One region of the Curtobacterium sp. LFS079 genome, then DNA from elsewhere that is predicted to be linked to it. Evidence: predicted binding sites of a transcription regulator. Region 1 holds the regulator's gene; the other holds the start of a gene.
The links. Region 1 encodes LexA, which represses DNA repair genes until DNA is damaged. Its sites were predicted from a motif close to TCGAACANNTGTTCGA; they were not measured.
Positions count from the first base shown of each region.

Region 2: the regulator LexA is predicted to act here: its motif matches at 1,970-1,985, upstream of imuA' (DnaE2-dependent mutagenesis accessory factor ImuA').

Region 1 is NZ_JBFPFO010000016.1:25,849-30,656, reverse strand. It holds gene ACNQPB_RS18590 (histidinol-phosphate transaminase) at 1-292, opposite strand, end outside; gene ACNQPB_RS18585 (LysM peptidoglycan-binding domain-containing protein) at 369-725, opposite strand; gene lexA (transcriptional repressor LexA) at 1,070-1,816, shown strand; gene ACNQPB_RS18575 (ATP-dependent DNA helicase) at 1,858-3,909, opposite strand; gene hflX (GTPase HflX) at 3,902-4,808, opposite strand, start outside.
Region 2 is NZ_JBFPFO010000008.1:24,846-29,653, forward strand. It holds gene ACNQPB_RS13795 (DNA polymerase Y family protein) at 1-1,286, opposite strand, end outside; gene imuA' (DnaE2-dependent mutagenesis accessory factor ImuA') at 1,291-1,959, opposite strand; gene ACNQPB_RS13805 (ScbA/BarX family gamma-butyrolactone biosynthesis protein) at 2,143-3,084, shown strand; gene ACNQPB_RS13810 (ScbR family autoregulator-binding transcription factor) at 3,108-3,710, opposite strand; gene ACNQPB_RS13815 (NAD-dependent epimerase/dehydratase family protein) at 3,791-4,738, shown strand.

The DNA of each region.
Region 1 (4,808 bases):
CGTTGGAACCGTTGGCTGCCCAGATGTTCTCGGGGGTGAGGCCGTGGCCGAGGTACTCCGCAAGCGCTTCGCGAAGCTCCGTGAATTCGCGGTCCGGGTATCGGTTCAGGCCCATGGCGGCCTTGGCGACGGCCTCCGTGATGGCGGCCTGGACATCCGAGGGAACACCATGGGTGTTTTCGTTGACGTTGAGCAGGATCGGAACATCCAGCTGCGGGGCACCGTAGGGGCTCAGTCCGCGGAGGTTGCTCCGGAGGGGAAGTCGGTCAAGTCGCTCTAGCTGCTCACTCACCATGACAGTTTAAGGTGCAAGCACCAGTGCCCTGAAACTGTGACAGGGGCAGCCCGCCGCCCGGCACGGGGCGGACTCAGGCGGCAGGGACAAACAGCTGCTGACCAGGAACGATCCGGCCGCCTTCCAGGTTGTTCAGCTGGATGATTTCCACGATGACGTCGCGCGGATCGCGTTCCGGCGCGGCGGCTCCTGCGATGCCCCACAGCGACTGGCCGGCTTGGACGGTGACCGTGACCGTCGGGGTCGCGCGCAGCACGGTTCCGTCGTCGGCAGCCTTGGCCGGCGAGTTCAGGAAGCCGACGAAGGTCAGCAACGCTGCGAGCAGCAGCATTGCCGGGATTCCGAAGAAGACGATGCGGCCACGGCGTGTCAAGCGGAGGCGGCCGGGGACAGCCTTGGGAAATTCGCGGGTGATGGTGATGCCGGACATGAGCTGAGCCCTCCTGATGAAAAGCCTGCACCCGGACCCACCCGGCACATGGCTGCCAATTCTCTCTTCCATCAGCACCCGAATCCCCCGGTGTTCGAATCCGATATTCGAATCGAAGGACCGCCGGACTGCTGACTTAGAACACATATTCGAACCTTGCTACGACATTTTTAGCACTTATCAACGAATGGTGTCGAGACTCGCTAGAACAAATGTTTGATAAAGCCCTGTGCCTGCCCTACGTTTGAGGGAAGGAACAGGCACAGGAGAAGTGCATCAGGAGGGTCTGACATTTTAGGACCCGGTCCGGCCATCGGCCGGGGAAGAACGGAAGGACGCGGCACATGGCAGCACGAGCCAACGGCAACGGGGCCTCCCCTCGGGGCCAGCAGTTGCCCAAGGCAGCCAAGGGCCTGACCGTCCGCCAGAAGAAGATCCTGGAAACCATCCAGCGTTCCGTGAACGACAACGGCTACCCGCCCTCCATGCGCGAGATCGGCGACACCGTGGGCCTTGCCAGCCTCTCCAGCGTCACGCACCAGCTTTCCCAGTTGGAAAAGCTTGGCTATCTGCGGCGCGACCCGAAACGGCCGCGTGCAATGGAAGTGCTCATGCCACTCACCCTCGACGGCGGGGCAGGGATTCCGGGCGTGGAGGCTCCGGCCTCGCTGCGAAGCACGGGCGGGCTCGCAGTCACCGAACTGGCCAGCGCCAGCGATACCGCCATGGTTCCGCTGGTGGGCCGCATCGCTGCCGGTGGTCCCATCCTGGCGGACCAGACCGTGGAAGACGTGCTCCCGCTGCCCCGCCAGCTGGTCGGCCACGGCGAACTCTTCATGCTCAAGGTGGCCGGTGATTCCATGATCGACGCCGCAATCTGCGACGGCGACTGGGTGGTGGTGCGCCGCCAGAACGACGCCGTCAACGGTGACATCGTTGCGGCCCTGCTCGACGACGAAGCCACGGTCAAGACTTTCCGCCAGCGGGACGGCCACACGTGGCTGCTGCCCCAGAACACCCAGTACGAACCGATCCTCGGCGACCACGCCACGATCATGGGCAAGGTCGTTTCGGTCCTGCGTTCCCTCTAGCCGGCAGGGCCGGGGCCTCCCGCCGCCCGACGCGGGGCCTCTTAGCCGGCGCTCAGCCGTTCGAGTGCCCCGCGGACCACGGAGCTGTCTGTCGTCGCCCAGAAGGGCGGAAGCGCAGCCCGCAGGAACCCGCCATAGCGTTCGGTCGACAGCCTGGAGTCCAGCACGGCCACCACTCCCTTGTCACCCGTCGTACGGATCAGCCGGCCGGCGCCCTGGGCGAGGCGGATCGCAGCATGGGTGGCCGAGACCGCCATGAAGCCGTTGCCTCCGGACTGCGCCACGGCACGCGAGCGGGCAGTCATCAGGGGGTCGTCCGGCCGCGGGAACGGAATCCTGTCGATCACCACAAGCCGGCAGGAACCACCGGGGACGTCCACGCCCTGCCAGAGCGACATCGTTCCGAAAAGGCAGGTGTCCTTTTCGTCGGCGAACTGCTTCACGAGGGCGGCCATGGTGGACTCCCCCTGGCAGAGGATCGAGAGGTCCAGCCTGGAGCGCATCTGTTCGGCCGCTTCTTCGGCTGCGCGGCGGGAGGAGAACAGGCACAGCGCGCCGCCATTGGAGGCGCGGAGCAGCCGTTCGAGCTCGTCGAGCGCTTCGGGTGAGGTTCCACGGCCGGGTTTCGGCAGGTGCGCCGCCACGTACAGCATTCCCTGTTTCGGATAGTCGAAAGGCGAGCCGACGTCCACCCCGGTCCAGCTTGGCGCGCCGTCCCCCATCAGGCCGAGGCCACCCGCAGCTGGTTCGAATGCCGCGCCGATGGCGAGGGTCGCAGAGGTCAGCACCACGGTGTGATCCGCAAACAGGCCTTCGCGCAGGCGTCCGGCAACGCTCAGCGGGGCGATGTTGATCAAGGCCGGGGCGCCCTCGTCCGGCGCCGAATACCCCTGTTGCGGATCGAAGGTGCTGGCGCGCGAAAGCCAGACCACCTCGCGGTTTTCGCGGGCGGCGAGCAGGCGTTCGCACAGCTCCAGGATCAGCAGGAGGCGTGAGCGCGCAAGCTGCCGGCCGCCGTCGACCGCGTTGGAAGAATCGCCCTTCGAGTCCGAGAGCGCCGCCCGGCAGGCTTCCCGGAGCTGGTCGATGCAATCGAGCTGTTCGTCGTTGAGTCCGTTCGGCAGCAGCCCAGAGGGGGCGCCGGCCAGCGCCACTTCCAGCCGGTCCGCTGCCGAGTTGAGCGCATCCACCGTGATCGCGGTGTGCTTGCGCGCACTGGAAGCCGCTGCATGGACCATGGTCACCGAAAGCTGTCCGGACACCGCCCCGGTGACACGGTCCTGGAGTTCGTGGGCTTCATCCACCACCACGACGTCGTATTCCGGCAGCACGGCCAGCCCTTCGAAGGCGCTCACGGCGAGCATCGCGTGGTTGGTGACCACGACGTCGGCCTCGGCAGCCCGCTGCCGGGCAAGTTCACTGAAGCACTCCTCCGCCAAGGGGCATTTCTGCGAGCCGAGGCATTCCATCGACGTCACCGAAACCTGCCGCCAGGCCCGGTCCGTCACGCCGGGCATGAGTTCGTCGCGGTCGCCCGTGGAGGTGGTTTCGGCCCATTCACGGAGGCGAAGCACTTCCTTGCCCAGCTGCGATGCGGGGCCGCCGATCGCGGCCGCCGTGTGCGGGACGCTGGTGTCCTCGCCCAATGAGAACAGCTGGCCTTCGGCCGGTTCTTCGCTGGGAAAGCCACCCTCAAGCTTGTGGAGGCACAGGTAGTTGGCCCGGCCCTTGACCAGGGCGACGACCACGGGACGCTCCAGCAAGGGGTTGAGGGTTTCGAGGAGCCTGGGGAGGTCGCGGGAAACAATCTGGCTCTGCAGCGCGAGCGTCGCAGTCGACACCAGTGTGGGCTTGTTGCTGTCCATCGCGTGCGCGATCAGTGGAACCAGGTATGCGAGGGATTTGCCGGTTCCGGTGCCGGCCTGGACGAGGAGGTGCTCATTGCTCTCGATGGCGCGGGCAACATGGAGGGCCATGGTGTGCTGCCCGGTGCGGTTCTGCCCGCCCATGCCTGCAACAGCCTTGTCCAGGAGGTCCAGGGCGGTGCGTTCCGCCCTGGACCCTCCTGTGACGGGAGTTTCCTGCTCAGCCATTGATGGCGAACTCGCCGAGTTCTGCTGCCAGGTTTTCGTGCACCATGGCAACTACCCGGGTGCCGCTTTCCTCATGCTCGAGGCTGAGGATTTCGGCGTCGGAGTTGTGCAGCTTGCTGATCAGTTCGCCGCGGTTGTAAGGAATCAGCGCCTCCAGCCGGACCCCCGGCCGCGGAATCGCCGCGCTGATGGCTTCCAGCAGTTCGGCAATGCCCTGCCCTGTACGGGTGGAGACAACGGCATGCCGCGGTTCCTTCTGCTTCAGGCGTTCGACGACGAAGGGATCGGCCGCGTCGACCTTGTTCAGCACAATGATTTCCGGAATCTTCCGGGCATCGACCTCGGCCAGCACGGTCCGCACCGCAGCGATCTGCCCTTCGGGATCGGGATGGGAAACATCCACGACGTGAAGGATCAGGTCGGCGTCGGCCACTTCCTCCAAGGTGGAGCGGAAAGCCTCCACCAGCTGGGTGGGCAAGGAACGGACGAAACCGACGGTGTCGGCCAGGGTGTAGCCGATCCCGTCCGGCGTCTGTGCCTTGCGGACTGTCGGATCGAGGGTTGCGAACAGGGCGTTCTCGACCAGGACGCCCGCGTCGGTCAAGCGGTTGAGCAGCGAGGACTTCCCGGCGTTGGTGTAGCCGGCGATCGCCACCGAGGGAACGGCATTACGACGGCGGTTTGCCCGCTTGGTCTCGCGTGCCGGCTTCATGGCCGCGATCTCCCGCCGCAGCTTGGCCATCCGCGTGCGGATGCGGCGGCGGTCGAGTTCGATCTTGGTTTCACCGGGACCGCGGGACCCCATGCCCGCCCCGGCGCCACCCACCTGGCCACCGGCCTGGCGGGACATGGATTCACCCCAGCCACGCAGGCGCGGCAGCAGGTATTCGAGCTGGGCC
Region 2 (4,808 bases), on a different contig from region 1:
GCAGGCTGGGGATCCGGAATGCTCCCGGGCCAGGGCCGGGCCGCCTGGATGGCAGCTTCCCGCGGAACGGGGTCGCCCCAGGGGGTGAGCAACCGCCGTTCATGGAGAACCCGGCCGCCGGAGACGGCAGGAACCAGCACGGCCTCCTGCCCGAGCATGCTCTGGAGCCGGCTCAGTCCGTGGTGGATCTTTTCCTCGGCACCTTCCCCGAACAGGTCCTGCCCGTGGCCGGTAATGGAGTCGATCCGGCCGGGGACCAGTTCCACCCGGATGATCGCCGAGGTGATGCCGCCCGCGTTCTGGCTGCCGGACGGGTCCGCGGAACGGGGCTGAAGCTGCCAGCGCACGCGGTCGACGACGTCGTTCGCCGTGAAATGGCGGGGATGGCCCCATAGGCGCTCCGTGCGCGTGCCGGAGTCGTCCAGGAGGATGACCCTGAGTTCCGTGCACACCAGTCCTGCTTCCCGCAGCCCCGCAATGAACTCTCCGGCAGGTGCCCGCAACTGGAACGCGATCTGGTCGATGCGGTCCAGCCCGGGTTCGAAATCCACCTGCCGGTCCAGCTTCCGCGGCGGAACCCGGGGCACCACCGATCTGGGATCTTCGCCGCCCGCCATGGCATGGGCCAGGGCTCCGGCCTCGCCGAAGCGGGCGCGGACATCGGAAAGGGGGAGCCGGGTGAAATCGCCGAGAGTGTGGATGCCCAGCCGTTTCAACAAGGAGGCCAGCTTCGGTTGTTCCAGTGCTTCCACGGGGAACGGGGCCAGGAAATCCTGCGACGTTTGCGGCGGCAGCACCAGGAGCGCGAGGCTTTCGGTGGTGCTCCGGGCAGCCTGCACGGCGGCAAAGACGGAATCCGCAACCCCCACCCGGGCCTCAACGCCCAGGGAATCGGCTGCGTCAAGCACGGCCCCGGCTGCTGATTCCTCGCTGCCGTAATACCGGGCGGCACCCCGGACCCGGACGGCGCACAAGCCCGGACGCAGCACCTGCACCCCCGGGCTCCGCTCTTCCAGGGAGGCAAGGACAGGCTCGAATTCCCGGGCATCCCGCAACGGGTCGGCCGGGCATACCGCCAGCGAAGTGCATCGGGTCTGGGCTTCCCGGAGCCGCAGGCCCCGGACCACGCCCTCCCCGTGGGCCTCTGCCGAACACGCCGCCACCTTGCCCTGGGAAATGACTGCCGCCGGAACATCGGCCGGAAGCTCATCCGCCAGGCGGGCCGCAACAAGCGGCCAGTCCGGGAACCAGGCCACCATCACCCGTGAAACCGTTCCGCCAGGCATGTGCTCAGGCCCCGATCCGGTATGCGGAGGGTTCTTCCGGGACTCCTCCGGTAAGGTCCACGACGGCGGTCCGGGAAGCGCCCCGAAGGGCCACCTCGAGCCGGAGCTCCTGGCGGGCAAGGTGTCCGTGCCCCTGGCCCAGGCCCTCCCATTCGTGGCTGCTGACCCGCAGGATTGCTTCGCTTTGCGGCCAGTGCCCTGCCACGAGGAGAACGGAGCCGCGCTCGCGGAGCCGTGCCCCCAGGCGGGCGGCTTCTGCCGGGGCTGCCCGGGCCGGGGCGCAGGCAAGGACAACGGGGAGGACATCAGCCAGGGCGGCGAGCACCTGCATCCAGCGCTCGCCGGGATCGGGAACCAGGACCAGCCGTTCCAGTGCGATGCCGAGCCCCGACGCCGCTTCGATCCCGAAGTCCGGCAGTCCCATTACTCCGCACCAGGCACCCTGCAGCGACGGGCCGGCCAGCAGGGCCATGGCCAAGGACATGGAACCCTGCAGTGAGTACACGGCTCCGGGCCGGAGGCCTCCTGGCAGGACTCCCTTAAGCGCCGGAAGCACCGGCAGGGAATGTTCCCGTGCGCGCCTGCCCTGCATGAGGTGGATCCTGGCCTGCAGGTCCTCGCCCGGCGAAGTGCGCAGGGGGTCGGGAGGAAGATCGGGCAGTGCTGCTGGCATACTTCAATATTCGAATATATGTTCGAATACGTCAATCGGCGCGGGGCTGACGGAAGGGCAGGGGTTCCGTTCCCGTCCTCGCCTTGGCATGGTGTTGGGACAGGTGGGGCCCGTGTGTTTGAAAAACCGGGTGAACCGATAAAATTTGGACATTTACGGGTCGAGAATATGGGGCACATCGAATTGGATGAGCAGAATGCGGGCAACGGCCCGGGGCAGGCTGAAGCGCTGTTCGAATCCTCCGTGCAGCGTGGCTTGGTCCACAAGCTTTCCCTTTCGGAAGTTTTCCTCACGGACTTCGTCCAAACGGGACCGGAGCGTTTTGCGGCAGGGGCCCAATGGCCGCGCTGGCATGTCTTTTACGGATCCCGTGACGGGCTGCCGGATTCGGCGCTGATGGCGGAGACGCTGCGGCAGTCAGTGATCCTGCTGGCCCACCGCAGCGGCGTCCCCATGGACCATAAATTCCTGATGCCCAGGCTCGGCGTATCCATGGAAGACGTGATGCTGGATCCTTCGGTCCCGACGCAGCTCTCGGTGGACCTGGAGCTCCGGGACGTAAAGCTCAGCGGCGGCAAGCCCGCGTCGCTCAGCGTGGATGCGACGTTCACGGTGGAGGGCGAAACCATCGGCCGGGGCAGCGCCGGGGCCAGGATCGTCACCCCTGCCGGTTACGAACGTTTCCGCCGTTCCGCCGTGGTTGAGCAGCCGAGCTCCGAAGGTGCACTGCTTGATGCCGCGGTGGTGGGCCACTCCACGCCCAGGAACGTCATGCTGGGGGAGGAGGTCCGGCCCTCCGTCTGGCCGCTGCGCGTGGACACGAGCCATCCGATCTTCTTCGACCACCCGCTGGACCATGTGCCGGGAATGCTGCTGATCGAAGCCGCCAGGCAGGCCGTACGCGCTGCCACCGGCCGCCCGGACGCCGACTTTTCGCGCTTTGAAGCAGAGTTCGTGAAAATCGCCGAGCTCGCCGATCCGGTGGAGCTTGCCGTCACCCTGCCCGGCCCCGGGGAGGGCGGGGCACCCGCGGAACCGGGCCCGGGCGGCCAGGATTCACTCCAAGTCAAGGTGCTCAACGGCGACGACGTCCTGATGGTCATGCAGGCGGCTGTCCGGAACTGAGGCAGGGGACCCGGGGCCGGAACTCAGCTCTGCCGGTCTCCGTGCTGCCGCGGAACGATGGCGGGCATCATGAAGTCCCACATGTCATCGATCCGCTTCAGGACATCCTGCCGGCCCGTCATTACATTGGAAACCATCTGGCTTCCCGTGAATGAGGCGACCAGGTAGTGGGCGAAGTCGCTTGCGTCGAGGTCCTCGCGGATATCCCCTTCGCGCTGGGCCTGCTGGGTCAGGAACTCCATCGTGGCCATCCAGTCCCGGTAGGGCCCCTTCACGTCGCCGTTGAATGCCGAGGCTTCGAAGGTCAGGCGGATGCCTGCACGCACCACCGGCTCGTCGAGCAGCTGCTGCCCGAAGGTCCTGCACATCGTGATCATTGTTTCCAAAGCGGGAAGCCCGGCTGCCGCAATCTTCTCACCGGCAATCCGCACGATGTTGTGTTGTTCGGCGATGACTGCCAAGGCGAGGTCTTCCTTGGACTTGAAATGAAAATAGAGCGCCCCTTTGGTGACGTTGGCGCGCTTGGTGACATCGCTCAGGCTCGCATTCCCGTATCCGACTTCCTCGAAGATGGAAGCGGCTCCTTCGATGACGGCCGTTCGGGTGGCTTTGGCTCGTTGTTGCATAGTCAGCTCCAGGACCTCTCCGGTTCCCCATCCGGGATACTTGAGTTCATGATTCCATCGATAGCCGGGGTCCGTGGAGCATGACAACTGACGTTGACGGACTCCCCGGAGTCGTGGTGCTGGGCTCCTCGGGGTTCATCGGCCGCCGGGTCGTAGGGTCGTTGGCCGGGAAAGCCCGGGTGGCCGCGCTTTCCCGGAATCCGGGTGGCCGGAATCCCGATGGCCCCGCCGGGCCACAGGGACACCACGCTACCAGCACCGTGGCGGACATCGCCGTGCCGGACATCACGGTTCCCGGAGCCCTCCTGCCCATCCTGCGGGACCTGAAAGGCGCGGGCACCGTGGTCCACGCTGTCTCCTACGTCGGCTCCGATCCCGACATCGCCCGCGAGGTCAACGAGGCCGGCACCCGGAATGTCATCGAACAATGCCGGGAGTCCGGCAATCCGCGCCTCATCTACCTCAGCACTGCCAGTGTCCACGGGATGGGTCCGCACCGGGGCGTCGGTCCGTACCCTTACCTGCCGGCTTCGGCCGCCAGTGCGGCCCGCGCCGCCGCCGAGCGCATGGTCCTCGACTACGGCGGCGAAGTCGTCCGGCCGAACCTCGTCTTCGGGGAGGGCGACCGCTGGCTGGCGCCAGGCCTGCTGCGCATCATCGACGTGGCCGGCGGGTGGCCGGGGGACGGCGCCGCCCGGTTGTCGGTGATCGACGCCGGAACGCTGGGTGCCCTCGTGGCCGGACTGGCGCTCGCGGAGCCGCAGCCTGGCCGCGCCTTCTACGCCGCCTACCCGGAGCCGGTGCCGGTTTCCGTGCTCGTGGAATGGCTCTGCCGGGGGTCCTGCAGACCGCTGCCGCGTCTTCTGGGTGATGCCCCGACGGGGCGGCAGGCCCTGCTCGATGCCGGGTTCAGCAGGCACCAGATCGACCTTGTCACGGTGGATCATTTCTACCCTTCCGAACAGCTGTGGCGGATAAGCGGCCTGGTCCCCGGTGACGTGGCCGCCGTCGGGATTTTCCGGTCATGATCCGCCCGGCAAGGCGGCACCTGCCAAAACCGGATGCATGGTTTGTTTAACTAAGATTATGACCCTACAC